Regions from separate parts of the Streptosporangium sp. NPDC048886 genome, predicted to be linked through region 1. Evidence: riboswitches for the same ligand, from Rfam matches in the RefSeq annotation. Region 1 holds a riboswitch; each other region holds the start of a gene.
The links. Region 1 has a riboswitch for cyclic di-AMP ahead of ACZ6R6_RS37775 (hypothetical protein). Riboswitches for the same ligand answer to the same signal wherever they lie in the genome.

Region 1 (7,000 bases):
TTTACGTCCGGCTCGATCTGGAGCGCTCGAATCTCGCCCTGGCCCGCCACCGGCTCCAGGCGCTCGCCGGCCGCCTGATAACCACGTGACGCCGTGGCGACCGTGGAGAGCGTACTCAACGGGCTCGCGCAGGAGCGCGCCACCGGCGCGCTGCGGCTGGGCAAGGCGGGGATGTTCTACCTCACCGCCGGCCGGGTGACCTACGCCGAGAGCCCGGCGGCCCCCCGGGCGGAGGACCTGCTGACCGCCGGCCGGAGGGTCTCCGCCCACGCCGTGCGGCAGGCCAGGCAGGCCGCCACCGAGGACCTGCGGGGCGGCGAGCTGCTGGTCGCCCAGGGCGTGCTCACCCGGGGCGAGCTGGAGTTCTGCGTGCTGAGCGCGGTGCTCGACGCCGTGTACTTCCTGTTCGACGCCACCGGGCACCGGCTGAGATTCCGGCCGGGCGACCGGCACTGGCTCGGCCCCCAGTGGTATTTCGACGTGACCGGGCTGCTCCGGGAGTGCCGGCGAAGGAGGGCACAGTTGGACCAGGCATGGCCGTCCGCCGAGCTGGACTCGCTCCCGGTCGTCCCGGTGGGCCGCATCCCCGCCCAGCGGGTGGTGCTGACCTCGCTCCAGTGGGAGGTGCTGGTCGGCGCCGACTCGGCGGCGACCCCCTGCGACCTGGCGCGCAGGCTCGGCCGCCCGGCCTACTCGGTGCTGCTCGCCGTACGGCAGCTGGCCGCGGCCGGGCTGCTGCACATCCCGCAGGCCGGGTCCGCCGGACCCGCCGCGCCCGGCCCGCTGCCCCGGCGTCCGAAAGGCGGCGCGGGGCAGATCGGCGACCCCCCGGGCGCCCCGGCGGCGCCGTGCCCCCAGCCGACGGGCGTGGCGCGGCCGGCCGCGCCGCTCCCCCGGACGACGGGCGACCCCACCGACGTGAACCTGCTCATCCGGCTCAGAGACGCATTGGAGGCACTCACTTGACCCCCTCCCCGCCCCGCAGGACGGGACATCCACGCCGCAGGTGCTTGGCGAGCTTGATCCGATGCCTATAAGGCTGCGGACGCTGAAGCTGATCGGAAGGAGGACGCCCGTGGAAGCGCGTGACGAGGCGCGCCGGGAGGCGGCGCTGCTACGTGACGAGATACGCCGGGAGATGACGCTGCTGCGGGAGCGCATGACGGATGTGAACGGAAGCATCGCGTGCAGCGTGGACGGCCTGACGATAGCCAGCGACCTCGACGGCGACGTCGAGCAGATCGGCGCGCTGTCGTCGGCGATGCTGGCCCTCAGCCGCCGGATGACGGACATGGCCGGCAAGGGCGCCTTCGAGGAGACGTTGATCTCGGGCACCAACGGCTACGCGGCCTTCTACGCCGCGGGCCCGGAAATCGTCCTCACAGTTCTCGCCCGCCCGGGGACCAACCTCGGGCTGCTGCGACTGGAGGGCCGCAAGACGGCGGCGAACCTGGCCGCCATCACGTCCCGCATATCGATATCCCAGTGATCGGAGAAGACATGGGCAACATGGACATCTCTCTCAAGGAGATGATGGCGATCGACGGTGCCCTCGGCGCGGTGGTCGTGGACTACAACAGCGGCATGGCCCTCGGCGCCCTCGGCGGCTCCAAGGACCTGGACCTCCAGATCGCCGCGGCCGGCAACACCGAGGTCGTCAAGGCCAAGATGCGGACCATGGAGTCGCTGGGCCTCAAGGACGGCATCGAGGACATCCTCATCACGCTCAGCGGCCAGTACCACGTGATCCGCCCGGTCAGCGGCCGGGGCGGCAAGGGGCTCTTCCTCTATCTGGCGCTGGACCGCAGCCGGGCCAACCTGGCGCTCGCGCGGCACAGCATGCGCGGTATCGAGGAGAAGCTCGAAATCTGATCCTCCGGTACGGCTTGCGCCCCGGGAGGCGCGGGCCGTACCGGAGCTCAACGCTCGGCGGCGGAGGTGAGCTCGTCGATCGCGGCGACGAACTCGGGCCAGAGCGGGCGCGGCAGGTCGTGGCCCATGCCGGGAAAGGTGATCAGCCTGGCCCCGGGGACCGCCTCGGCCGTGGCGACCCCGCCGGGCAGCGGCACGAGCTGGTCGTCCTCGCCGTGCATCACGAGGGTGGGCACCGTGAGGTCCCTCAGCAGCGGCGCGCGGTCGCCGGAGGCGATGATCCCGGCGAGCTGCCTGGCCGTCCCCGCCGGGTCGTAGCAGCGGTCGTAGCTCAGCCCGGCCAGCCGGGCGATCCGCTCGCGGTCGAGCGGGTAGCCCGGCGAGCCGATGACCTCCCAGGTCAGCAGCGACTGCCGGATGGCCGCCTCGCGGTCGAGCGAGACCGGCGCCATGAGCGCCGCCATCGCGGCCTCGGTGGGCGGGGCGGCGTGCACGCTGGGGGTGGACATGATGGAGGTGAGGCTGCGCACCCGGCGCGGGGAGCGGATCGCCAGCGTCTGGGCGATCATGCCGCCCATCGAGGCGCCGACCACGTGGGCGGACTCCCATCCGAGCGCGTCGAGCAGCCCGGCGGCGTCGTCGGCCATGTCGCCCAGCAGGTAGGGGGGCCGCCCGTCGCCGCCGAAGGCGGGCACGGCGGCGCCGTGGAGATGGGTGGACTCCCCGGCGTCCCGGTTGTCGAAGCGGACCACGTGGTGCCCGCGGTCGGCGAGCAGTTCGCAGAGCCCCTCGTCCCAGTGGATGCGCTGGGCGCCGAGCCCCATGATCAGAAGGAGCGGGCGGTCTCCGGGCGTACCGAAGGTGTCGTAGGCGAGCTCGATGCCGTTCGCCCGGGCACGCCGGGTCACGACGCTCCCGCCGCACCGGTCACACCGGATGCCATGCTGGTCATGCCGGACAGAATGTCATTCTGTGGAAATGAGAGCAAGAGCGGACGCCCGGTGTGGGCGTCCGCTCCTGTCTTCGCGGGAGGCGAGCTTCTGCGGGGGCGAGTCTCGCGGGGGAGGCGAGCCTCGGGTTACTTGTTGACCACCTGCGGCGGGGTGGCCGGGTTGTTGTCGATCCGGCCCCAGGCGCCCTCGGAGAACGGCACGGGCCGGTTCTTCTTGCCCGGGCCGCTGCCCCACTTGGTGATGACGTAGTCGACCTTGATGTGGCCCATGCCACCGTTGCCGTCCACGCCGAGCGTGTCGGAGTTGAACGTGCCGCCGGTCAGGTCGGCGAAGGACTTGGCGTCGAGGTCGATCATGACACCGCTGCTGGAGGGCACGCCGGGGCCGCGGTCGCCGACGAAGAACTTGGCCTTCTTGCCCTTGTAGATGACGTAGCCCTCGGTCATCAGCGGCCAGCTCGGGCTGGCGATCATGCCCTTCTGCATCGGCTTGCCGCTCGCGGGCAGGCCGGTGTCCCCGGCGCGGCCGGAGGAGTCGTCCCAGAAGTAGGAGGCCTTGGTCGAGCCCTTCAGGAGGGCGACCTCGGAGCCGGAGCCGGAGCCGGGGGTGGAGGCGCCGGTGTCAGCCGCTGCGGGAAGAGCCGAGACGACGGCCGAGGAGGTCAGGACGCTCGCACCCAGGAGGGCGGCGGCCACGAAACGGTTCTTACGCATACCAAGGGAGAAACGCATGAGGAAAAAAGACTCTTTCGCGAGGGAACGGGGAGGCGCGTGCGCCGTAAAGAGGCGCAGGCGGATACGCGCTCACAGGACAGAAGAGGCGTAGCAAGCTGTGCAGGCGCTACGCGGAGCGCGGCGGGGGCCGCATTCGGACGCGGCGAGGAAGTCTTAGAGGGCCGGCACCAACGGGGTGGACGCCGGCGGCAGGAGGGCGTGGTGCCCCATGTGGTGATCTCCTCTCCATCTCGTCTACCGGGTTAGCTGACGGATTCGGGCGGTGGAGTTGCCCTACCGCCGCATGTTCGCGGCGGATTCACCCCAAGAAGTGGGTCCCCGGTTCCCGTGGCCTGACGGCCTCCGGAATTCGACGTCGGCCGGCCGCTCCTTCCATTGAAGGGCAGGTCGCCAACCGATCACGAATAGGACACTACCCCCCATTCGGGGGCAAAGCAAAACAAAACCCATGGAAACCCCAGAAGATCTACCTCAACGGCCAAGAAAAGGCCATTGGCCAAGCCTTGACCGTGCCCCCCGGGAACGCCGACCCCGTTGGAACTGTTAGGAGAGTTACTTAACGACTTATTGCTGATCATGCCGTTGAGCTGGGGAAACGCTCATTCTCCTGGCTGGGTGCGGCCCCTCGGCGGACAGGGCCGGGATCTCCCTCACTATGGCCGCGGCCGGCGTGCCGGCCCTTTGTCGACGGCGCTCATTACCTCCGCACACGCCCATGAGTCGAGGAAAACGCCTGTCAGCCGGGCCTACATCTGCTTTCCGGAAGATCCAGGAATGCCCGACTCCGCTCCGGGCAAAGCCGCGGTCATGACATCCAGCCGCCGTAGGACCGGAACGAGATCGGCACCGCCGACGCCGGCGACAGGCGGAGGACACCGGCCCCAGCCCGGTCAACGGCTCCCACACCCACCGTTCACGGGCTCCTCCCGGCCCCGGGCTCCCGGCGTCCCGGCGGATCCGGCGGGCGGCCCGGGTCCGCCGTCCGGGTGAGCACCGCCCGGGGCCCGCGGCCGCGGGCGATGCCGACAGTAGTGTGGGCCCGTGCTGATCGCCCTCGGTTGCGCGGTGCTCCTCACGGTCCTCTACACACTGGCGGTGTACGGCACGGCCGGGCCGGCGGCGATCGGAGCGGTCGCCGCCGCGCTGGCCGTCACCCTCGTGGCCGTGATACACGGCGGGAGTCTCCAGGACTCCGTCGGAGCGGGAGGGCTCACGGCGGGCGGCGCCGCGATGGCGTGGGCCATGGGGCGTTCCCACCGCCGCCGCAGGGCCGACCGTGCGGCGCTCGCCGCCTACCGGGCCGCCGCCGAGGCCGTGCCCCGGCTGGCCGCCATCACCGAACGCGACCGTCTCGCCGCCGAACTCCACGACGTGGCCGCCCACCGGCTCACCGGAATCGTGGTCGCCTCGGCCGCCGCCCTCCGTCTCGGCGACCCGGTCCGCGCCGCCGAGGCCGTCACCCATGCCGCCGACGCGGGCCGCCAGGCCGTGGCCGAACTCGACCGCCTCTGCGTCCTGGACCGCCGCGGCCACGCCCCCGCCCTCGGCGACATCGACACCCTCCTCATCGGCCGTCCCGGTGTGACCTACCACCGCGCGGTCGCCACCGCGCCGCCGGAACTCGCCGCGGTCGCCTTCCGCGTGGTCCGCGAGGCTCTGACGAACGCGATGCGCTACGCCACCGGCGCCGCCGTCCACGTCCGGGTGGAAGCCGTCCACGACACCTCGGCGGCACCGGCCGCCACCGGCTCGGTGCCCGCTCCGGCCACCGGCCCGGGGGTCACATCCGTCGTCGCCGGCCCTCCGGCGGCAGAGGCCGCCGCCGGCCCCGTCACGTCGGCCGCCACCGGCTGGCTGGTGGTGACGGTCACCGACGACGGCGGCCCGGCGGCCGTCTCCGGCCTGGGCGCGGGCACCGGCCTCGCCGCCCTGCGCCGGGCCGTCGGCGCCCTCGGCGGCACCCTGCACGCCGGCCCGCGCGTCGATGCGGACAACGATCCGCGTGCCGGCCGGCGCCTCCACCAGGACGACGACCCACGCGCCGGCCGGTGTGCCGGCCCCCTCCCGCACCGCGCCCCGCCGTACGGCCCCGCGTCCGCGACGGAGACGGCGCGGACTCCCCCGCCGCCCCGCGGCTGGACGGTCCAGGTCCGCCTCCCGCTCACGGCCGCCCCCGCGCCCGGCCGCCCCCGCCCGTTCCCCCGGCTCCGCTACGGCGACAGCCGACGGGACGCCCACCGGCACGGCCGTGCGGCGGGCTGGCGGGGGACGGCGGCGCTGGACTGGGCCCTGGTGGTGCTGGCCGTGGCGCTGCCCGCCGGAGCCGGGCTGCTCTACGCGGAGGTGCCTGAGCCGTTCGCGACCCCGGCGTCCGGAGCGCTGCTGTCGGTCCTGCTCGTACTGCACGCCCTGCCGCTGAGGTGGCGTCGCGAGATGCCGTGGCCGAGCCTGGCCGCGGCGCAGTCGGTGCTGTCGGCCTGGCTGTGGTGTGACGCGGCCGGGTGGACCGCGCCGGAGTCGGCGCAGCTGGTGCTGTTGTGCTGGTGGGTGGAGCTGACCTTGGTCTACAGCGTCGGCGCGTACGGCGGGCGCGGCTGGCCGGCCCCGCTCGCGGTGGCGGCCCTGGGCGCCTTCCCCCTGGTCGACGGCTTGACAGGGCCGCCGGTGGCCGTCTGGGCGACGCTCACGGCGGCGTTGGCCGTCCCCGCCGTCGTGGTGTGGGCCGCGGGCGTGTCCGTCGGCGGGCGGCGGCGCCGGCTGCGGGACGCCGCGGTGCTGGAGCGCGACCGGCTCGACCGGGACGCGGCGGCGGCGGCCCGGGCCGAGCGGGACCGGATCGCCGCCGGGCTGCGCCGTACCGCCAGATCGCGGGCCGAGTCGGCGGTCAGGGCGGCCGACGAGCGGCGCCTCGACACCGTCCTGGCCGAGGCCAGGGCCGGTCTCACCGTGCTGCGCGAACTCCTCGGCGAGCTGCGCGACGATCCCGCAGACGACGCCCTTCCCCCCGTCATCGCCGCGATCTCCGCCCTGGCCGCCAGAAGCCACGCCGCCGTCCGTTACACGGGGACGCGCCGGCCGATGCCCGCCACCGTCGAGGTCGCCGCCTACCGGATCGCCGAAGCCATGCTTCCCGGCGGCGTGAGCGGCGTGAGTGGCATGAGCGGTGTTGGTGGCATGAGCGGCGTGAGCGGTGTTGGTGGCATGAGCGGCGTGAGCGGTGTTGGTGGCATGAGCGGCGTGACGGTGACCGTGGCCTACCTTCCCGACGGCCTGGCGCTGTCCGGTCCGGCCGAGGCCCGGAAGGTGCGCGCCACGGCCGACGCCGCGGGCGGTACGGTCACCGAGACGGAGGACGGGGTGCGGGTGTGGCTACCGGAGGTGGGGCCGGCGTGATCCGGGTGACGGTCGCCGACGACCAGGCGGTGGTCCGGGTGGGGATCA
Region 2 (7,000 bases), on a different contig from region 1:
ACGAGATAGCCGTCGTGCTGCAGGGGCTGCTCGGGCAGTCGCCGCTGCTCAAGGGCGCCGACGTCGACGGCATCGCACTCTGCTCCACGGTGCCGTCGGTGCTCAACGAGATGCGTGAGATGTGCCGCCGCTACTACGGCGACGTCACCGCGGTGATCGTCGAGCCCGGCATCCGGACCGGGGTGCCGGTCCGGATGGACAACCCGAAGGAAGTCGGCAGCGACCGGATCGTCAACGCGCTGGCGGCCATCCAGCTGTACGGCGGGCCGTGCGTCATCGTCGACTTCGGCACGGCGACCTCCTTCGACGCCGTCTCCGCCAAGGGCGAGTACGTCGGCGCGGTGACCGCCCCCGGCATCGAGATCTCGGTGGACGCGCTGGCCGCGGCCGGGGCCCAGCTCCACAAGGTGGAGCTGATCCGGCCCCGCTCGGTGATCGCCAAGAACACGGTCGAGGCGCTCCAGGCGGGCATCATCTACGGCTTCGCCGGTCAGGTGGACGGGATCGTCGAGCGCATGGCGGCCGAGCTGTCCGAGGACCCGGACGACGTCACCGTCGTCGCCACCGGCAGCGCGGCGCCGCTCGTGGTGAGCGAGGCGCGCTCGATCGACGTGCACGAGCCGTGGCTCACGCTGATCGGGCTCCGCCTGATCTATCACCGTAACACCGCCTAGCACGGACATCGGTAACCTTGCCCTGTGACCGATGAAGTGACGAACCCAGCCGAGGATCTGCCCGAGCAGATGCGCGTGCGCCGGGAGAAGCTCGACCGCCTCCGCTCCGAGGGCGTCGACCCCTACCCGGTGAACTTCCCGCGCACCGCGACCAACGCCGAGATCCGTGAAAAATACGCCGATCTCATCGCTGACACCGCGACCGGCGACAGGGTGGGCGTCACTGGCCGGGTCATGCTCTCCCGGACCGGCGGCAAGCTCTGCTTCGCCACGATCCGCGACGGCTCCGCCGACCTCCAGGTCATGATCTCCCTGGACAAGGTGGGCGAGGAGTCCCTGGCGGCGTGGAAGCGTGACGTCGACCTCGGTGACCACGTCGGCATCGAGGGCGAGGTCATCACCTCCCGCCGGGGCGAGCTGTCCATCCTCGCCGACCGCTGGGCCATCACCTCCAAGTGCCTGCGCCCGCTGCCGGAGAAGCACGCCGGGCTCACCGACCCCGAGGCGCGGGTCCGCCAGCGCTATCTGGACCTCATCGTCAACGACGAGGCGCGGAAGATGGCCTACACCCGCAGCGCCGTCGTGCGGGCGATCCGTGACTTCTGGCACGGCGAGGGCTATCTGGAGGTCGAGACGCCGATGCTCCAGCCGATCCACGGCGGCGCGGCGGCCCGGCCGTTCAAGACCCACATCAACGCCTACAGCATGGAGCTCTACCTCCGCATCGCGATCGAGCTCTACCTCAAGCGGCTCGTGGTGGGCGGCATCGAGAAGGTCTTCGAGGTCAACCGCAACTTCCGCAACGAGGGCGCGGACGCCACCCACAACCCCGAGTTCACCATGCTCGAGGCCTACGGCACCTATCTCGACTACAACGACATGGCCGACCTGACCCAGCGGATGATCCAGAGTGCGGTCGTGGCCGCGCTCGGCCACTCCGTGGTGACCTACGAGGGCCAGGAGATCGACCTGGGCCTGCCGGAGTGGCCGAGGGTCACCCTCTACGGGGCGGTCTCGGAGGCGCTGGGCGAGGAGGTCACCACCGAGACCCCGCTGGAGCAGGTCCGCAAGCACGCCGACGCGCACGACATCCACTGGGACCCCAAGTGGGGCCAGGGCAAGCTCGTCCAGGAGATCTTCGAGGCGCTCGTCGAGCACACCCTCATCCAGCCCACGTTCGTCATGGACTACCCGCTGGAGACCTCCCCCCTGACCCGCCAGCACCGCGACAACCCGTTGCTGACCGAGAAGTGGGACCTCATCGGCTTCGGCACCGAGCTGGGCACCGCCTACTCGGAGCTGGTCGACCCGGTCGAGCAGCGCCGCCGCCTCACCGAGCAGTCACTGCTGGCCGCGGGCGGCGACCCGGAGGCCATGCAGCTCGACGAGGACTTCCTCACCGCCCTGGAATACGCCATGCCGCCCACCGGCGGCATGGGGCTCGGTGTGGACCGCCTCGTCATGGCCTTCACCGGCAAGAACATCCGCGAGACGATCCTGTTCCCGCTGGTCAAGCCGGCAGGCTGAGCCTTCCGGAGCCCGGGGCCGCGCGGCGGGACTCCCCCGCCGCGTGGCCTCGGTTCTTGCCCGCGGTCCCGGTTCTCGCACGCCGGTCCCGGGGCCCGCACGCCGGGCCCAGGCTCGGCCGGCCAGGCCCGGTGCGGCGCCGTCGCGAGGAGCCCCGGCTCCCCGGGCTCTCAGCTCCCGGGCTCTCCCTGTCGCCGGCTCTCAGCCGTTCACCGCCGCCGGCTCTGGGACCTCACCGCAGCCGGCCCCTGGGCTCTCACGGCCGCTCTCACGGTGTGTCCGCCCTCGCTCTCCCGGGAGTGCGGGCCAGCCCGGCCATGAGCCAGCGCAGCGCCTCGGCGAACAGCTCGGACGGCACCGCGGCGCGGTCGACGCGGCGTTGCGTGACGAGCCCCTCGAAGAGCCCGATGATCGCGGTCGCCACGGCGGCCGGGTCGTGTGCCGCGCAGCGCGGGGCCACCAGGCGGGCGACAGCCGTACGGGGAGCCCACCAGCGGGCGGCCAGCCGGTCGAGTAATTCCGGCCGGGTCAGCGCATAGCGCAGAAACTCCATTTCCAGCGTGCTCCAGGCCGTGTGCCGATCGGCCACTCCGGCCAGATAGTCGCCGAATGCCGCAAAGGCGGTCTCGTCGTCCTCACATTGGGAGGGGATTTCCCCGACGCCGTCAAGGGGATGGGGGGCGTGCTCGTCGAAGAGTGCGAGGAAGAGGTCATCTTTTCCGGTGAAATGTGAGTAGACGGCACCGACCGTGTGGCCCGCCCTGGAGGCGATCTCGTCGACCGAGGCCCTGGCGAAACCTTGTTCTGCGAAGACTTCGCCTGCGGCGGCCAGCAGACGCTTGCGGGTGCGCGCCTTGGCTTGGCTGCGACTTAACCGCAAAGGCACTGACATATCATGAGTACTTCACGTAGCGGGCGCTATGTCAATAGCGTCCGTCGCCCCTATGGAGATCGGAGCTTGACGACCTTTGAACAAGGCGTTTACCGTTCCTGACGGGCGGCCTTGATTCCAACATACTCACGCCTGAGTTCAGTGCGGGGGGAGCGACTCTAGATGGCATATCCCGAAGTGGATTCCCGTCGCGGCGAAAGCCTCCTGGGCATGGGCGAGATCGGTCTAAGTGACGAAGATCTCGTGCTCCTGGCAGAACTTGCCAAGGGCGTCACCGTGGACCGGGTGGGGCGTCGTCTCGACATCAGTGGCCGGACCGTCCGGCGCAGACTCCGTGGGATCTGCGACCGCATCGGTGTCGCCACGGCGATCGAGGCCGTGGCCTGGGCCGCCCGCCGCCGTCTGATCTAGCTCCTGCGGAGGGCCGGCCCGCCGCCCGGCCCGTGACCTCGGCAGGGAAGCGCGGGCCCGCCGCCGCCCGGCCCGCGATCTCGGCCGGGGATCACGGCTCCGGCCTCGATCAGGGCTCCGGCCTCGGCCGGGATCCCAGGGACCCCGGCGGCGGCCTCAGGCCCGGCGGCTCAGTCCGCGACCCGGACGCCTCCGGCGAAGGGCCGGTTGTCGATCGAGGCGATGTGGATGACGTCACCGGTCTGGGGGGCGTGGACCATCAGGCCGGCGCCGATGTAGATCCCGACGTGGTGCAGGTCGCTGTAGAAGAAGACCAGGTCGCCCGGGCGGAGCTGCTCTCTGGAGATGTGGGTGCCCGCGGTCCACTGGTCGCCGGTGTAGTGCGGCAGGCTGATGCCGACCTTCTGGTAGGCCCACATGACCAGGCCGGAGCAGTCGAAGGAGTTGGGTCCCTCGGCGCCCCAGACATACGGCTTGAGCTGCTGACTGAGCGCCCAGCGGGCGGCTTCGGCGGCCTTGCCGCTGCCGACGACCGGCACGCTGATCTTGACCCGGCTGCCCCGGGTGGTCTTGGCCCGGCTGCGCACCTCGCTGAACAGGTCGCTCTCGACCCTGGTGACGAGCCGCTCGATCTTGGTGCGCTTGGCGCCGATGTCGGACAGGAGGTCCTTGACCTCGGCGGTGCGGGCCTTGGCGCCGGCCTGCGCCCGCTCGGCGGCCTTGATCGCCTGGGCGACCTGGGCGACCTCCTCGTTCTGCTGCTGCTGGAGGGCGTAGCTCGTGGTCGCCAGGTCGAGGAAGGTGTCGGGGTCGGACGACTGGGTGAAGGCGAGGGTCGAGCCCAGGCCCCCCGACATGTAGTTGCTCTGCGCCAGGAGGCTGGCCTTGGTGCGCCGGGCCGCCAGCTGGGACTCGCTGACGGCGAGGGTCTTCTTGGCGCTCGCGGCGGCGCGCTGCGCCTGCTTGAGCTTGACCCGCCCGCCGTTGTACTGCTCGGTGAGCGTTTCGATCTCGGTGTGCAGCTTCTCGACCTGTTTGGCGAGCTCCTGGAGACCGGGCTGCGGGTCGGCGGTGGCCGAGACCAGAGGGGTGCCGAGGGTCAGGGAGGCGAACGCCAGTCCGATGACCGTCATGCGGCGGGTGAGTCCACGTGAGGCGTGTTCTCGACGGCGGGCATGTCTGCCCGCGCGCTCTCTCCCACGGTCACGCGTGCGCTTCACCAACAGGCTCCTCTCTCGGCCGCCTACCGGGTTAGCTGACGGGTTCGGGCCGGAGGCAGCCCTACCGAGGGTGCTGGTGCCACCTCGGATTCACCCCGGGGGACTAAAGGGTGGGTCCCCGGTTCCCCGGGTCCGGGGATTCGGCGGTTCAGCGCTTTAACATCGCTGACATCGAGCACGGACATTAGTGCAATTGGAGGTTCATGCTCAACCAGAACTACAAACTCGGTAGAGCTTTCACAACTGAAATGTCACGAGAAGATCACGCGACTTCATGATCGACATGCGCTCCAAGCTGGTTCTATGAGGCCCCGCGGCGTCTCGGCCGGAGGTCTCCGCAGCTCCATGACCATGTGAAAGGCGGGTTCCGCTCCGCTGTTCGCGCCTTCAGCCCAGCGTCATGAATCGACTACCGTGGGTCATCTGGTGGCTGCGGGTCACGAGTTAAGGGTGAGCCGTAATTCGAGCGCGCCGAGGACGTACGCTGATCGGTCATGGAGCAGGTTGCGCAGCATTCCTCCACCCCGGCCGCGGACGGCGCCGGGACCGCGGGGCGGCGGCCGGAGACCGACGTCGCGGGCGTGGACGCGGGGCAGGGGCCGCTGAGCCGGCCGGAGGCCGCTCCGGACGCGGCCGCGGTCACGGTACGGCGTGCCCGCACGCCGGACGTGCGTGCCATCCGGCGGCTCGTCGACACCTACGGAGGAGCCGGCCCGCGCCTCCTGGAGAAGGCCACGGTCACCCTGTACGAGGACATCCAGGAATTCTGGGTGGCCGAGCGGGCCGGCGCGGTCGTGGGCTGCGGGGCGCTCCACGTCCTATGGGAGGACCTCGCCGAGATCCGCACCGTCGCCGTCGACCCCGCCTGCCGGGGGCTGGGCATCGGTCACAAGATCGTCTCCGAGCTGATCCGCACCGCCGGCGGGCTCGGACTCCGCAGGGTCTTCTGCCTCACCTTCGAGGTCGAGTTCTTCGCCCGGCACGGATTCCGCGAGATTCAGGGCACGCCCGTCTCCCCGGAGGTCTACGCCGAACTTCTCGCCTCATATGACGAGGGTGTCGCCGAGTTCCTCGATCTTGAGCACGTCAAGCCGAACACCTTGGGAAACACCCGGATGCTGCTCCATCTGGCGCGCGATCAGGGCTGACGTGACCTTGACGGTTACTGATCAGAAAGATGACTGTTGATACCTATCTCGATACCTTGTGCTGCAGCAAGCATGTGAGCCTCACATATGGCCACATGCGCCGTCGAAGTAGTGAGGTGACGCGGTGAGCACCGGACAGCCGCCGTATCAGGATGATCCCGACCGCGATCGCACACCGTCGGGACAGCCGGAGTACGGACAGCACAATGCGGGTCGAGCCCCTGGCGAACATGATCCCGACGTGACAATTGTGGGATATCGATCGGATGCCTCACAGCCGCACACCGGCCCGGGGCAGACCCAGCCCGGTTACGGTCAGCAGCAGGGCTACGGCCAGCAGCAGGGTTACGGTCAGCAGCCGGGGACCGGCGCCTATGGCCAGCAGCCCGCCTACGGCCAGCAGCCCGCCCAGCCGGACTACGGCCAGCAGCAGGGCTACGGCCAGCAGCCCGCCTACGGGCAGCAGCAGTCCTATGGCCAGCAGCCCGCCCAGCCGGACTACGGGCAGCAGCAGGGCTACGGCCAGCAGCCGGGGACCGGCGCCTACGGGCAGCCTGCTTACGGGCAGCAGCCGGGGACCGGCGCCTACGGCCAGCCCACCCAGGAGCAGTCCTACGGCCAGCAGGGCTACGGTCAGCAGCCGGGGACCGGCGCCTACGGTCAGCCCGCCCAGGAGCAGTCCTACGGGCAGCAGCAGTCCTATGGCCAGCAGCCCGCCCAGCCGGACTACGGGCAGCAGCAGGGCTACGGCCAGCAGCCCGCCTACGGGCAGCAGCAGGGATACGGCCAGCAGGCTCCCGCCTACGGCCAGCAGGACGCCCAGCAGGGCTACGGGCAGCAGCAGGCGTACGGCCAGCAGCAGGCGTACGGCCAGCAGCCCGCCTACGGGCAGCAGCAGGGATACGGCCAGCAGGCTCCCGCCTACGGCCAGGGATACGCGCCGCAGGGCGCGACGCCTCCCGGCGCCCCCGCCCCGCTCGCGGAGTGGTGGCAGCGTCTGGTGGCCCGCATCCTCGACCTCCTGATCGTGGGCATCCCCGCCGGCATCGTCGGGTTCGTGGCCTCGCTGCCGTTCAGGGTGTCGTTCGACCCGGCCACCTACGAGGTGACCGGCAACATCTTCCTCCA
Region 3 (7,000 bases), on a different contig from region 1:
AGATCGCCGACGACCTGATCCGCCAGCTGGTCCGCGCCGAGCCCGCCGGCCGGGCCGTCGCGGTGGTCTCCTCCGACCGCGAGGTGGCCGAGTCGGTCCGCCGGATGGGCGCGCGGCCGGTCCCGTCGGGCCTGCTCCTGCGCCGTCTGGGGCGCGGCTGAACCTTTAGGCCGTATGGTGCGTCGGATCACACTGGAGGTTGATCCGATGAAGATGACCATCGCGCTGGTATGCGCCGCTCTCCTGGCGGGCACGGCCGCCGCCGCCCCCGGCATCCCCAGGGGCTTCCTGCTCTACGAGAAGGCCGCGGCCCAGAAGGACAACGACCCCGAGACCAACTGGAAGGTCAGCGACTCGCCGAAGGCGCGGCTCGCGCTGGATCCGTGCGGCAAGGGCGCCCCGGGCAAGGCGGGACGGGTCGCCGCGCGGACGGTGACGTTCACCGGTGTCCCGGATTTCATGAAGGTCGAGCAGGTGGTCCTGTACGGCTCCAGGGCGGCCGCGGAGCAGGCCATGGCCCAGGTGCGCGCGGCCCTGTCCGCGTGCCGGTCCCGGGCCGACAGCGGCTCCAGCTACCGATACGTCTCCACCGCCGTGGCCGGGCTCGGCGACGACGCCCTGAAGGTCTCCGGGCAGGTCTACTACGGCGGGAAGGTCGGCGTCGGCGGGGACCGGAGCGTGGTCGTCCGCAAGGGCGGCGCCGTCCTGGTCTACCTCTGGGCCGGGGAGTACGCCAAGCCGGTCAAGCGCGACTGGGCCGACCAGTTGCGGGACGCCACCAAGATGACCGCGAAGATCTGCGGGATCGCGGCCTGCGTTTGACCGCCACCTGCGGTTAAGCGAGCAAATCGGCCAAAAAGGTGAGCTGACCCTTACTAGTTCTGTACTATTCCGCCCAGGTCTTTGCACTTGGGGAGGCGGCACTGTGGCCGTGGCAGGTATGCCGGTTGGATTCAGGCGGATGCCGATGGCCGCAGGGCTGGCCCTCGCGCTGCTCCTGCTGCCGGTCGGCGGGGCTCTCGCCGAGCCGAAACCGACGGTCGCTCAGGCCAAGAAGAAGCTGGACAAGCTCAACGAGCAGGCCGACAAGGTCGTCGAGAAGTACAACCAGGCCGGCGAGAAGCTGAAGAAGGCCCGCAAGAAGTACGAGACGCTCAACACCGATCTCGCGCGCCAGAACGCCAAGGTCGCCGGGCTCCGCCAGGAGCTGGTCACGATGGCCGTCAGCAGCTACCAGCTCGCCGGTGTGACCGGCTGGCAGGGCCTGATGAGCCAGCCCGACCCCGGGCTGCTGCTGGGCGGCCTGGCCAGGGCCGAGCAGATGTCCGCCGCCCGCGCCCGGTCCCTGGAGGCCTTCGACGAGGCCAACAAGGCGCTGCGCGACAACCGCGACAAGGCCAAGACCGCCCTCGGCGAGGCCGACGCGACACGCGACGAGCTGGCCGCGGAGAAGGCCAAGGTCGAGAAGATGGTCAGGGCCCAGACCAAACTGCTGCGCGAGCTCGGCACCTTCAAGTCCGGCAACCCCAACAGCACCGGGATCCAGTACAACGGCCCGGCCTCGGGCAACGCCCGGGCCGCCCTGGACTTCGCCTTCGCCCAGGTCGGCAAGCCGTACCAGTACGGAGGCACGGGTCCGGGCGGCTGGGACTGCTCCGGCCTCGTCCAGGCGTCCTGGCGCAGCGGCGGCGTCAGCCTCCCCCGGACGACCTGGGAGCAGTGGAGCTGGGGCGCGAGCCGCAAGGTCTCACTGAGCGAGCTCCAGGCCGGAGACCTCATCTTCAGCGAGGGCCTGGGCCACGTGAGCCTCTACGCCGGCAACGGCCGGATCGTCCACGCCCCGCAGACCGGAGACGTCGTCAAGGTCGTCCCCCTGTCGGCCTACGGCCGCCGCCTGGTCGGGGCCGTCCGCCCCTGACCGCCGGGCGTTTGGAGCGGCCGGCCGCTCCGGGCCTGGCGTACGGCCCTGCCTCAGGTCCGCCGGACGCCTCTCGCCGCGGTTATCGGGAGAGGCGTCCGCGTTCAGCGGGGCGTCGACGTCCTGCGCGGCCGCCCGGGACGGCGGCGCGCCTGCCGCGCCGGCCACTTCATGGACGCCGGCCGTCAGACCGGCCACCAGTCCTGGCGCCGATGCCAGAGTGCGGCGACAGCCGTCGCGCACAGGCGCAGGTCGACGTCGTCCCGGTCCCGCTTGACTGCTTGGGACGCGCCGCGATGCGGACCATCAAGAAAGAAGCGTCACTTTAGGTACTCATGGTGTCCCGCAAGGTAACTATCCGGGTGTGATCAACAAAAAACAGCTCGTGAGCGCCCTGAGCGCCGCATCGCCGATCCTCTTGTCCTCCAGCGCCAGCTCCAGGGCCGAGGCCGCCACCACCGCCCCGCCCGCCGAGCCGTGGAGCGACCGCTGGCCGCTGCCCGGCGGGACCGCGTGGGTGTACTACGGCGACAGGAATCCCGGCCTGACGCGGCCGGTGCTCCTGGCCGACGGCTTCGGGGCCGGGCCCAGCGACATCGACGAGCTCTACGACGGTCTGGAACGGCGCGCCTTCCCGCTGATCAGCGAGCTGCGCCGCCGCGGCCGCGACGTCGTCATCATCGGCTACGACGACCGCGGCGCCTCCATCCTCGACAACGCACAGACTGCCACCGCGGCGATCCACCGCGCCGTCGCCGAGCGGCTCGGCAGCACCCGGCTGCTGGCCGGCGGGTTCAGCATGGGCGGCCTGGTCACCCGCTATGCCCTCGCCCAGATGGAGTTGCAGCGCATCGACCACCAGGTCGGCGTGTATTTCTCCTGGGACACCCCGCACCGCGGCGCCTACGTGCCGATCTCGCTCCAGGCGTTCGCGCACTACATCAAGGCCTACGACTCCCGCTTCTCCGACCAGTTCAACAGCCCGGCCGCCCGCCAGCTGCTGGTCTGGCACCTGCCCGACTGGAACGGCGTGCCCGGCGTCGACCCGCTGCGCACCCAGTTCCTCCAGAAATTGGAGTCCGTCGGCGGCTGGCCGCGTATTCCGCGTCTGCTCGCCGTCGCCGACGGGACCGGAACCGGAGCGGGCAACGGCATCGAAGCCGGTGAGAGCGCGCTGCTCGGCACCGGTGACCTCATCGACGGCACCGAACTACGCACCCAGCCCCTCGAACCCGACACCCTCGTCGCCAAGCTCCGCGTCCTGACCCCCAACGTCGCCGAGGTCCAGGCCCCGGGCGTCCCGCCCGTCGGCGGCGCCCCCGGCGGCACCCTGCCGGGCTTCAAGATCCTCGCCGACGCACTCAACGCCATCGCCGAAACCACCGGTCTCGGCCTGGGCGTCGACAACCCGATCCCCGGGCACTGCTTCGTCCCGTCGATCAGCGCCGTCTCCATCCGTGACATCACCCAAGCCGACCTGTACACCGACATCGACGCGCTGCCCCCGGACAACAGCGACCTCGACGACTTCTTGTGCAATAGCACCAACAACGGCCACACCGAGATCACCGAAGAGGCCGCCACCTGGCTCCTCGACCGCCTGCCCGACTGAAGGCACACCCACTGCCACCATGACGGTCCCGCACCCCTGCCCGGGTGCGGCTGAACACCGGGGAGAACGACTGGTAGGCGGCAACACCGACAGCGGTCCTCCTTCCGCCCCGTGCGGGAGGGAGGACCGCGCAACACAGCCGATTCGCTTCAGGGAACAGCCCTTCCGTGAAGCAACCCGGCGGCATGCCGTCATCCACCCCCAGCTCGGCGTCCCTGCCCGCCGGGCAGGATCACGCAAATCACTTCACGAAAGGTGGTCAGGCTTCCCAAGGGGGACGACAGCCTCCCCGTGTGGACAGAGCGCCACCTCGATCTGGCCGTGCGCGGGGCCCGCTCGGCGGAGCTCACCGCCAAGATCTCCCGGCATCTGGAGCGCTTCGGCGCCTGGATCACCGCGCACGCCCCGGCCGGCCCATCGCCGAAGCCCTTGCTCTCGGCCCGCTCCCCGACCTGCTCCTTCAGGAGAGGGCGGCTCGTTTCCGCCGTATTCCGGCCGTACCCCGTCGGCGTAGGCCAGCCGACTTCCCCGGAGGCCCTGGTCTCGGAATCGGAGACGGTCCTGGCTTTCGGGAACACGCACCACGCCCGGGAGGAAGCCCGGTTCGGTACTTCCGAGAACAAGGTCGAGCTGCCAGCCGGCGGCTGGGGCCACGGCCGGGAGAAGGGCGTCACTACGGTTCCGGGGGCGAGCGGCCCTCCTGGATCGTGGAGGACGTCCGGAGTGGCGAGATCACCAGGAACGTCACCGGCCCCGGCGGGCGCCTGGCGGCGATCACCGCGGGGACCGGCCCGGCGCGCCTGCAGCTCGCTCCGCCGCGGGATCGAAGATCGCAATAAGTGTGACTAATGTTACAGAAAAGACGATCTTCACATGATGCTCAGGAGAATGTGACGAGAGTCATATCGGAATAATGGAACCGCCTATCACGCAGGGATTACGGAACTCCGGGCAGTGCTTATTGATCTACATTTCCTTTGCATTGCTTTGCTGAAATTTGGGGATCGGAGTACCTTCTGGCGTCGCGGTGGCACGCCATGTCACCGCGACGGATGCCTGCCCGGAAGCCGGCATTCCGCTAAAGAATCCAACTGGCCGCCGCTCCCCTGAGGGGTCGGACCCCACTCGCGGCGGCCTGCCGAATCCGTGCAGCCAGGAGGCATGGAACCGGGGACCCAAGGGCCCTCAAGGTATGGCCAGGGGTGAATCGGCATATGTCATGCCGTAGGGCGACTTCCCCGCCCGAATCCGTCAGCTAACCCGGTAGGCATCAGTGGAAGTCCCAAGGAGAAATCCTGTCTACCACCCTGCGTAACCCTCGTCTGTCGCGCCTTGCCCGCCTTTCCCTCGGCGGTGTCGCACTCACCCTGACCGCCTCCTCCGGAGCGGTCGCGCTGGGCTCCGCGGCGGCACAGGCGGAGACGGACAACGTGCATGCCATCCAGGTCAAAAGCACCGCGAAGGCCGCCAAGGCCGGGACGGGCAAGACCGGGAAGGCCGGCACGAGCAAGGTCGCACGACAGAAGGCGAAGGCGGCCAAGGCCGTCTCGGCGGCCACGAGGCAGATCGGCGATCCGTACCGGTGGGGAGCCTCCGGTCCCGGCGCGTTCGACTGCTCCGGGCTCGTCCAGTACGCGTGGCGCAAGGCCGGCGTCTCCCTCCCCCGGATCACGCACAGCCAGTACCGCGCCGTCAGGAAGAAGGTCTCGTGGCGCAGCCTGCGCCCCGGTGACCTGCTGTTCTTCTACGGCAAGGGCCACGTGGGCATGTATGTCGGCAAGGGCAAGATGGTCCACTCGCCGAGCAGCGGCAAGACGGTCCGGACCGTGCGGTTGAAGGGGTACTACAAGTCCTCCTTCGCCGGAGCGGTCCGCCCCGGCGGCTGACGGAGAGAATCGGCCCCGCCCATCCCCGGTGGATGGACGGGGCCGCTCCATGTCCGTCGAGTAGCATCGACTCATATGTCCGCCCCGAGAGGGCGCCGCGCCGTGCTGACCGGGATGCTGGCGCTGATGGGCGCCGGCCTGACCGCCGGAGCGGGACCGCCCCCGCAGCGGACGCGCGACCCCTGGCCCGGCTCCGCCACCGTGGTCCGCGGCGAGCACTCCGTCGTGATCGGTCACCACGTCCCCCCGGCCGACCTCCGCGACCTGGCGTCGCGGGCCGACCGCGCCGGCCGCGCCGTCGGGCGGATCTGGGGGCCGGTCCGGCCGGTGATCCTCTTTCCCGCCACCGACGCCGAGGCGGCGGCGCTCGCCGGCGCCGGGAGCACCGGCGGCCTGGCCGCGATGGCCACCGCCGACCGGGTGATCGTCCTGCCGTCGGGCTACGCGGAGCTCAGCGAGGTCGGCCGGGACGTGGTGATCGCCCACGAGCTCACGCACGTGGCCACCGGCGCGACCCGGGGCGGCCGGGTGCCGGCGTGGCTGTCGGAGGGGTTCGCCGACTACGTGGGATACCGCGACGCCGGGATCGGGGTCCGCGAGGCCGCCGCGGAGCTGGCCGAGGAGGTGCGCGCGGGCACCCTGCCCGCGCGGCTGCCGGAGGCCGCCGACTTCGCCCCCGGCGCGCCGCGGCTGGCGCAGTCCTACGAGGAGGCCTGGCTCGCCTGCCGCTACATCGCGGAGCGCTTCGGCGAGAAGGCGCTGGTGAGGCTCTACGGTAGCGATGTCGGCAGCGCACTGGGCCTGTCGCGGGCGGAGCTCACCGCCGCCTGGCGTGACCACCTCCGGAGGGAACTGGCATGACGCGGACCACGACGGACACGCCCTCCGGCCGCCGGCGCGCCCCGGCCGCGCCGGCCGCGACGGGCCGCCCGTGTCGCGGAGCGGCGCCGACGGAGACGGGCCGCCCGGTGCGCAGAGAGGTACCGGCCGCGACGGGCCGCCCGGTCCACGTAGCGGCGCCGGCCGCGGAGGACGCGACGGGCCGCCCGGCCCCGCGGGGAGGGCTGCGATGACGACGGTCGTGACGGAGGCGCGCCCGGGGGTCCGGGCGGCCGGGTGGGCGCTGGCCGCCCTCGGCGTGGCCACGCTGGCGATCGTGGCGCTGACCACGCCCTGGCGGGCCCTGCCCGCCGCGGCCCCGCCCGTCGCCCCGGACCCGGCCCGGGACTTCACCCCCGAGCAGATCGCCCGCTCCGAGGCCTTCGACGCCGTGCTCGGCGCGCCCGTCTACCTGTCGCTGGGCCTGACCCTGGTGGTGGCCGGGCTCCTGGTGGCCACCCCGCTGGGCGCGCGGCTGCTGGGCCGGCTGCGGGGGCCGTGGTGGCTGCGGGTGCTGCTCGGCGTCCTCGCGCTGTCGGCGGCGACGCAGATCCTGCGCTGGCCGCTGGGCATGTGGTCGGAGACCTACCTGCGCGAGTTCGGCCTGTCCACCCAGCACTGGCCGGACTGGACGGCCGACCGGCTCAAGAACATCGGCATCCAGGCCGGGCTGAGCGCGATCATGGTGCTCGCGGTGGTGGCGCT
Region 4 (7,000 bases), on a different contig from region 1:
TCCTCGATCGACAGACGCCCCTCCTCGGCGGTCAGGCCCAGCTCGGAGGCGAGGGCGAGGATCGAGTCGCGGGTGATGCCGGGCAGGAGCGTGCCGGTGAGGGCCGGGGTGAGCAGGCGGTCGCCGTAGACGAAGAACAGGTTCATCCCGCCCATCTCCTCGACGTAGCGGTGCTCGGCCGCGTCGAGCCAGACCACCTGGTCACAGCCCTGCTCGACGGCCTGGCGCTGGGCGACGAAGGCCGCCGCGTAGTTGCCGCCGCACTTGGCGAAGCCGGTGCCGCCGGGGGCGGCGCGGGTGTATTCGGTGGACAGCCAGACCGAGACGGCCTTGCTCCCGCCGAAGTAGGCGGCCGCCGGGGAGGCGATCACCATGTAGCGGTAGGTCCGGGACGGGTAGTTGACGCCGAGCGCGGCCTGCGTGGCGATCATGAAGGGGCGCAGGTAGAGGCTGTGCCCCGGGGTGGTGGGGACCCACTCGCGATCGGTCTGGACGAGGAGCTCCAGCGACTCGACGAACGCCTCCTCGGGCAGCTCCGGCATGGCCATCCGCACCGCCGACTGGTTGAAGCGGGCGGCGTTGGCGTAGGGCCGGAAGGCCGCGATCGCGCCGCCGTCCTGGCGGTATGCCTTCAGGCCCTCGAAGAGCTCCTGGGCGTAGTGGAAGACCGCGGTCGCCGGGTCCAGGCTCAGCGGGCCGTACGGCATGAGCCGCGCGTCGTGCCAGCCCTCTCCCTCGGTGTAGTCGATCGAGATCATGTGATCGGTGAATGTCTGCCCGAACCCGGGGCTCGCCAGTACCTGCTCACGCTCGGCTGCGGTGCGAGCGTGGTCGGAGAGCTGCACGTCGAAGCTGAGCTTCTGAGCGGTGGTCATGGCGGAGATCCTTCTCTTGAGGCGGTCTGCCCTTGGGTCCATTCTGCGGTGGACTCAGGTAACGGGAAACTACTGCATCTATGTCGAAAACCGGCACTGCAGGGATAAACGAAGACGCGCCTGGCGGCTCCAGTGAGCCGCCAGACGCGTCTGAGTGGGGGAGGCGGCTCTGTCAGCCGGCTACTCGGGCGGTGATGTCGTCACCGATCTCGTGAGTGGTCCGGCCGGTCCAGCCGGTAAGCCGCTCGACCAGGTCGTCGGCGACGGCCTGCTCGACCTTGGCGGCCTCGTCGGCCAGTCCGAGGTGGTCCAGGAGCATGGCGACCGACAGGATCGTGGCGGTCGGGTCGGCCTTGCCCTGACCCGCGATGTCGGGGGCGCTGCCGTGGACCGGCTCGAACATGCTCGGCGCGGTCCGGTCGGGGTTGATGTTGCCGCTGGCCGCCAGGCCGATGCCGCCGGCGACGGCGGCGCCGATGTCGGTGATGATGTCGCCGAAGAGGTTGTCGGTGACGATCACGTCGAACCGCTCCGGCTGGGTGACGAAGAACATCGAGGCCGCGTCGACGTGGCAGTAGTCGGTCTGGACGTCGGGGTATTCCAGACCGACCCGGTCGAACGTGCGGGCCCAGAGGTCACCGGCGTAGGTGAGCACGTTGGTCTTGTGGACCAGCGTCAGCTTCTTGCGGGGACGGCCGAGCGCCTTGTCGAAGGCGTAGCGGACGACGCGCTCGACGCCGAAGGCGGTGTTCAGCGACTCCTGGGTGGCGACCTCGTGCGGGGTGCCGCGGCGCAGCACGCCGCCCGCGCCCGCGTAGAGGCTCTCGGTGCCCTCACGGACGACGACCATGTCGATGTCTTCGGGGCGGGCCTTGCCCAGCGGGGTCTCGACGCCGGGGAAGAGCTTGACCGGGCGGAGGTTGACGTAGTGGTCGAGCTCGAAGCGGAGCCTGAGCAGCAGGTCGCGCTCCAGGATGCCCGGCGGCACGCTGGGGTCGCCGATCGCGCCGAGCAGGATCGCGTCGTATCCGCGCAGCTCGTCCAGGACCGCGTCGGTAAGGGTCTCACCGGTCCGGTGGTAGCGCTTGGCGCCGAGATCGTAGGTGACGGTCTCCACCTTCGTGCCGACCGCTTCGAGCACCTTCAGGCCCTCGGTGACGACCTCGACTCCGATCCCGTCCCCGGGGATGACTGCCAGACGAATGTTGCGCGAATCCATGCAGGCACCTTACCGGTCCGTCTCGGTAATCGAACACCGATCTCACCCATCGGACATTTTCGCGCGTACGGGACTCATGATCCACAGCCGTCCCGGCCGCTATGATCCCTTTGTCCGCTTTTGCGACGTATTGACCCTTTCGTTAAGTTTCGTTATGGTCCTCTGCATTCGAACCGATGCCTAATCCGCCGGGCCGTCCCCCCTTTCGGCCTGCGCGGAGCCGGGGAACCACTTCCGGGACCCACGGCCGCCCAGGACTCCGCGCTTCGCATGGCGGAGCCATGTCCTGAGCCGCCTTCACGGGTCCCTTGGGGCGAATCAGCGCTTCGCGCGCCGTAGGGCGGCCTCCACGCCCGAGCCCGACAGCTAACCCGGCCGGCCCTATGGAAGGAAGCATCCTGTCCGGCAAGATTCACCCCCGCGTCCTGTCCCTGTTCGTCGCCGGCGCCGCCGTGCTCGCGACCCCGTCCCTCGCGCTGGCCGACTCCCCCAAGGCCGACTCTCCCAAGGCTGACGCCCCCGCGCCCATCACCGCCACCGCGCCGCTGACCGGGCCCAAGCTCAAGGAGATCATCACCAAGAAGGCCCCCGTGCCCGCCTGGAAGCAGGCCGTGAAGTGGGCCATGTCCAAGCGCGGCACGCCCTACGTCTGGGGCGGCACCGGCAACGGCGGCTTCGACTGCTCCGGCCTGATGCTCCGCGCCTACGGCGCCGCCGGGATCAAGCTGCCCCGCGTGGCCGCCGCCCAGTACGCGGCGTTCTCCAAGAAGGTCTCCTGGAAGAACCTCAAGCCCGGTGACCTCGTCTTCTTCCACAACCTCGGGCACGTCGGCATGATCACCAAGCCGGGTTACATGGTCCACGCCCCGCAGACCGGCGACGTGGTCAAGGAGGAGAAGCTCAACTCCTGGCGTCGCAGCACGTTCGTCGGCGGCGTCCGTCCCGACCGCACGGGCGTCAAGCTCGCCGCCGAACAGGCCAAGCTCGCGGCCCAGCCCGCCCCCACGATGCTCCAGGCCACCCCCTGATCCCCGGAGGGCGCCGGTCACCCGGACCGGCGCCCCGCAGGTCGGATGAGAGCCCTACCCGGCTAGCGGGTGGGAGCGCCCCCGTTGTCGCGGCGGTCCAGGGCGGTCTGGAGCGCGTCGGCGGCCTCGTCTTCGGCGTCTTCGGGACGGTTCCAGGGATACATGTCGTACATGGCGATTCTCATCTCGGTCGCATGCGGGCAGGGAGAGATGGTCCGGACTCCGGTCACGGATCGGACCGGGCCTGAGTGCCGCGGGTCCGGATCGCGGACCGGCGGCGCGGGGCCGGCGTGCGCCACCACACCGCGGCGGGCTGCCGGCCTGCCCTGTCAGGCCCCGCCGCGGCAGGTAATGAGTGCGAGAACCTGGCGCATTTCCTGCCAGGTTACCCGCCCGTACGGACAGCGTCCCGCACTCCGTACACACTTCTCACATGCTGAGACACACAACGGCTGCCGCCCCCGGCTTCCCGGGGACGGCAGCCGTCGCCGTGCGCGCTAGTCGGCCAGGTCGACCGAGCGGCCGCTGTCGGCGCCGATCTCGGCGCCGATCACGTCGAGCACGTCGGCCGGGATGGCGGAGTCGACGGTCAGCGCGATGAGGGCCTTGCCGCCCTTCGCGTCCCGGGCCACCTGCATCGAGGCGATGTTGATGCTGTGGTCGCCGAGGATGCGGCCGACGACGCCGACGATGCCGGGGCGGTCGGTGTAGGTGAAGAACGACAGGTGGTCGGTCGGCTCGATCTCCATCTGGTAGCCGTTGACCTCGACGATCTTGGTGATCTGGCGCGGGCCCGACAGGGTGCCCGAGACCGAGACCGTCCGGCCGTCGGCCAGCACGCCGCGGACGGTGACGACGTTGCGCCAGTCGGGGCTCTCGGAGCTGGTGACCAGTTCGACGGTCACGCCGCGGTCCTTGGCCAGGAGCGGGGCGTTGACGTAGGTGACCGAGTCTTCGACCACGTCGGTGAAGATGCCCTTGAGCGCCGCCAGCTCCAGCACGCGGACGTCCTGGGCGGCGATCTCACCGCGGACCTCGACGTCGAGCCTGGTGGCGACCTCGCCCGCGAGGGCGGTGAAGACCCGGCCGAGCTTCTCGGCCAGCGGCAGGCCCGGCTTGACGTCCTCGGCGACGACGCCGCCCTGGACGTTGACCGCGTCCGGCACGAACTCCCCGGCGAGGGCGAGCTTCACGCTGCGCGCGACCTGGGTGCCGGCCTTCTCCTGGGCCTCGTGGGTGGAGGCGCCCAGATGCGGGGTGACGACGACCTGGTCCAGCTCGAACAGCGGGCTGTCGGTGACCGGCTCCTTGGGGAAGACGTCGATGCCGGCGCCGGCGACGCGGCCTTCCTTGATCGCCGAGTAGAGCGCGTTCTCGTCGATGATGCCGCCGCGGGCGACGTTGATCAGGCGCACCGACGGCTTGACCGTGTGGAGCTCCTTGTCACCGATGAGCCCGATGGTCTCCTTGGACTTGGGCAGGTGCACGGTGATGAAGTCGGCCTCGCGCAGGGCCTCCTCCAGCGAGACCAGGCGGACGCCCATCTGCGCGGCGCGGGCCGGCTGCAGGTAGGGGTCGTAGGCGATCAGCTCGACGCCGAACGGCTGCAGGCGCTGGGCGACGAGCTGACCGATCTTGCCGAGGCCCAGGATGGCGACGACCTTCTCGTCGAGCTCCACACCGGTGTACTTCGAGCGCTTCCACTCGCCGCCCTTGAGCGCCAGGTGCGCCTGGGCGACGTTGCGGGCGGAGGCGAGGATCAGCGCGACGGTGTGCTCGGCGGCGCTGGTGATGTTGGAGGTGGGCGCGTTGACGACCATGACGCCGGCCTTGGTGGCGGCCTCCACGTCCACGTTGTCCAGGCCGACGCCGGCCCGGGCGACGACCCGGAGCTTGGGGGCGGCCGCGATGGCCTCGGCGTCGACCTGCGTGGCGCTGCGCACGATGAGCGCGTCCACGTCGGCGAGGGCGGGCAGGAACTGGGCGCGGTCGGCGCCGTCGGTGTGGCGGACTTCGAAGTCCGCGCCCAGGACCGCGAGACCGGCCTCGGAGAGTTCCTCTGCGACCAGTACGACGGGCTTGTTCACAGGCTAGATCCTTAGAGACGTGGCGGCTGCTGCACGGACCTCACGTATTCTATCGGCGCTTGTGAACGCGTTCACGAGTGTCCCGCGATCCGAGACGGTCATCTGGGGTACCCACCCCCGAAGCATCCATGCGCGGAAAATTCAACTTGGTATTGCTCCAGAGAAAAGTTCACGATTACCCTCATAAGCCGTGGTCCCCTACCTATCGTTCCTCATATGAGCATCGGGAACCCCGCTCTCGGCGATGTGCTCGCGCAGCACGGCGGCCCGCACCGGCTGCTGGCGGCGCTTGCCGAATGGGGACTCCTGGTTGCCGTGCGACCGGACCGCTCCGTCGTGCTCGGCACGACGCAGGCGGGTGACCGGGTGCTGCTCGGATACACCTCGGCGAGCACCTACGCACGGCACCGTGGCAACCACTCGTTGTCGGCCTGCGACGCCGACACCATCCTCGACATCCAGCGCGTCACCGGTGTGCGGGAAATCGTGATCGACGCCGCGGGACCGGCGGCCGCCGCCGTGCCCATCGAGGACCTCCAGCGCTACCTGCTGTCGACCCGCACCGGCCCCACGCCGGCGCTGTCGGGCGTGGCCCTGACGGCATACGCGACCGGGGCGATGGCCACGGTCTCGCGTCCGCAGAATCCCCCGGCGGCCCGCCGGCCGGACTACCCGGTGGCACGCCCGCCGGAGACCCCGGTCGCGCGCCAGCCGGAGTTCCCGGTCGCGCGCCCGCCGGAGGCCCCGGTGGCACGCCCGCAGCGGGCCTCCGTGCCGGCCGCGCCCGCCCAGCCGTGGATCCCCGCACCCCGCCCCCACCTGTCGGGGCCGATGCAGATGGTGGACCCCGGCTACCGGCGGTGCGAGCACCCGATCCTGCCCGCGCTGCGCGTGGCGATCTCGCACGTGCTCGCCGACTACCCGCTCGTCCACCACGTGTGGATCTCCGAGGCCCGCACCTCCTCCGGCGCCCCGGGGATCATGCTGCACGTCAAGGTGCACATGTCGGCCGCCGAGGACGTGGTCCGGGACATCCACCGCGGGGTCCGCGCCCGGCTGCCGCAGCTCGCGGCGAGCGAGGCGCCGATCCTCATGGCCCGGGTCGCCGACGCGCGCAGCGAGCAGCGGATGGTCGAGATCGGCGCCCACGTGGTCTGCGCCGACGTCACCGGCTGACCCCCGCCGCAGCCGGCCGTACGGCGACGCCCGTCCGGAGCCGGCCGACGCGGCGCCGGCCGTACGGAGAGCGGCTACGCGGGGACGGCGGAGCGCCCGGGCGCTCCGCCGTCCCGCCGGCCGTCCGCTCCGGCGCCGGGCGCTATCCGGTGCGGCGGGCCAGCGTCACCCCGGTCCGGGCGGAGAGCCCCGCCACGAGGGCGGCCAGCACCGGCAGGCCGACCACGATCGCCGCCAGGAAGAGCCAGGGGATCTCGATCGTCGGCGGTATCGAGGGGAGCGTCAGGATCTGCCGGCCGGGCTCCGTCGTGACGACCATGGAGTAGCCCTCCTCGGCCGTCAGGGACCACGCCCCGGCGATCCCCGTGACCGAACCGGCCACCGTGCCGATCAGCACGCCGAGCCCCGCGATGAATCCGGCCTGCCCGGCGACGACCAACCGGCGCGTCCCCGGCGGGGCTCCGACGGCGGCCATCGTCGCCAGGTCGGGCCGCATGTCGGCCGCCGCGAGCCCGGTGGCGACGAACGTGCCGCCCAGCACCAGGACGAGCGCCGCCCCCAGGAGCAGCCACAGCCGCAGGGCGATCTCCCGCTCGAACCCGGCCTGGACGTGAA

Region 2: another riboswitch for cyclic di-AMP. It lies ahead of ACZ6R6_RS08020 (C40 family peptidase); the one in region 1 lies ahead of ACZ6R6_RS37775 (hypothetical protein).
Region 3: another riboswitch for cyclic di-AMP. It lies ahead of ACZ6R6_RS34025 (C40 family peptidase); the one in region 1 lies ahead of ACZ6R6_RS37775 (hypothetical protein).
Region 4: another riboswitch for cyclic di-AMP. It lies ahead of ACZ6R6_RS34275 (C40 family peptidase); the one in region 1 lies ahead of ACZ6R6_RS37775 (hypothetical protein).

What each region holds. Positions count from the first base shown of each region.
Region 1 covers NZ_JBVJHH010000040.1:76,659-83,658, reverse strand. Annotated here, with positions in the region: gene ACZ6R6_RS37800 (roadblock/LC7 domain-containing protein) at 1-89, shown strand, start outside; gene ACZ6R6_RS37795 (DUF4388 domain-containing protein) at 103-966, shown strand; gene ACZ6R6_RS37790 (roadblock/LC7 domain-containing protein) at 1,076-1,489, shown strand; gene ACZ6R6_RS37785 (hypothetical protein) at 1,501-1,872, shown strand; gene ACZ6R6_RS37780 (alpha/beta fold hydrolase) at 1,920-2,780, opposite strand; gene ACZ6R6_RS37775 (hypothetical protein) at 2,951-3,538, opposite strand; cyclic di-AMP (ydaO/yuaA leader) riboswitch at 3,776-3,924, opposite strand; gene ACZ6R6_RS37770 (ATP-binding protein) at 4,601-6,952, shown strand; gene ACZ6R6_RS37765 (response regulator) at 6,949-7,000, shown strand, end outside.
Region 2 covers NZ_JBVJHH010000005.1:185,473-192,472, reverse strand. Annotated here, with positions in the region: gene ACZ6R6_RS08040 (type III pantothenate kinase) at 1-674, shown strand, start outside; gene lysX (bifunctional lysylphosphatidylglycerol synthetase/lysine--tRNA ligase LysX) at 699-2,201, shown strand; gene ACZ6R6_RS08030 (TetR/AcrR family transcriptional regulator) at 2,470-3,087, opposite strand; gene ACZ6R6_RS08025 (LuxR C-terminal-related transcriptional regulator) at 3,304-3,504, shown strand; gene ACZ6R6_RS08020 (C40 family peptidase) at 3,675-4,637, opposite strand; cyclic di-AMP (ydaO/yuaA leader) riboswitch at 4,730-4,880, opposite strand; gene ACZ6R6_RS08015 (amino-acid N-acetyltransferase) at 5,219-5,872, shown strand; gene ACZ6R6_RS08010 (RDD family protein) at 6,114-7,000, shown strand, end outside.
Region 3 covers NZ_JBVJHH010000033.1:108,985-115,984, reverse strand. Annotated here, with positions in the region: gene ACZ6R6_RS34045 (NYN domain-containing protein) at 1-161, shown strand, start outside; gene ACZ6R6_RS34040 (hypothetical protein) at 208-822, shown strand; gene ACZ6R6_RS34035 (C40 family peptidase) at 962-1,918, shown strand; gene ACZ6R6_RS34030 (esterase/lipase family protein) at 2,283-3,530, shown strand; cyclic di-AMP (ydaO/yuaA leader) riboswitch at 4,657-4,815, shown strand; gene ACZ6R6_RS34025 (C40 family peptidase) at 4,961-5,416, shown strand; gene ACZ6R6_RS34020 (hypothetical protein) at 5,492-6,277, shown strand; gene ACZ6R6_RS34015 (M48 family metallopeptidase) at 6,486-7,000, shown strand, end outside.
Region 4 covers NZ_JBVJHH010000034.1:37,895-44,894, reverse strand. Annotated here, with positions in the region: gene ACZ6R6_RS34285 (branched-chain amino acid aminotransferase) at 1-875, opposite strand, end outside; gene ACZ6R6_RS34280 (3-isopropylmalate dehydrogenase) at 1,048-2,094, opposite strand; cyclic di-AMP (ydaO/yuaA leader) riboswitch at 2,262-2,490, shown strand; gene ACZ6R6_RS34275 (C40 family peptidase) at 2,478-3,122, shown strand; gene ACZ6R6_RS34270 (hypothetical protein) at 3,185-3,307, opposite strand; gene serA (phosphoglycerate dehydrogenase) at 3,620-5,209, opposite strand; gene ACZ6R6_RS34260 (hypothetical protein) at 5,426-6,385, shown strand; gene ACZ6R6_RS34255 (FtsX-like permease family protein) at 6,528-7,000, opposite strand, start outside.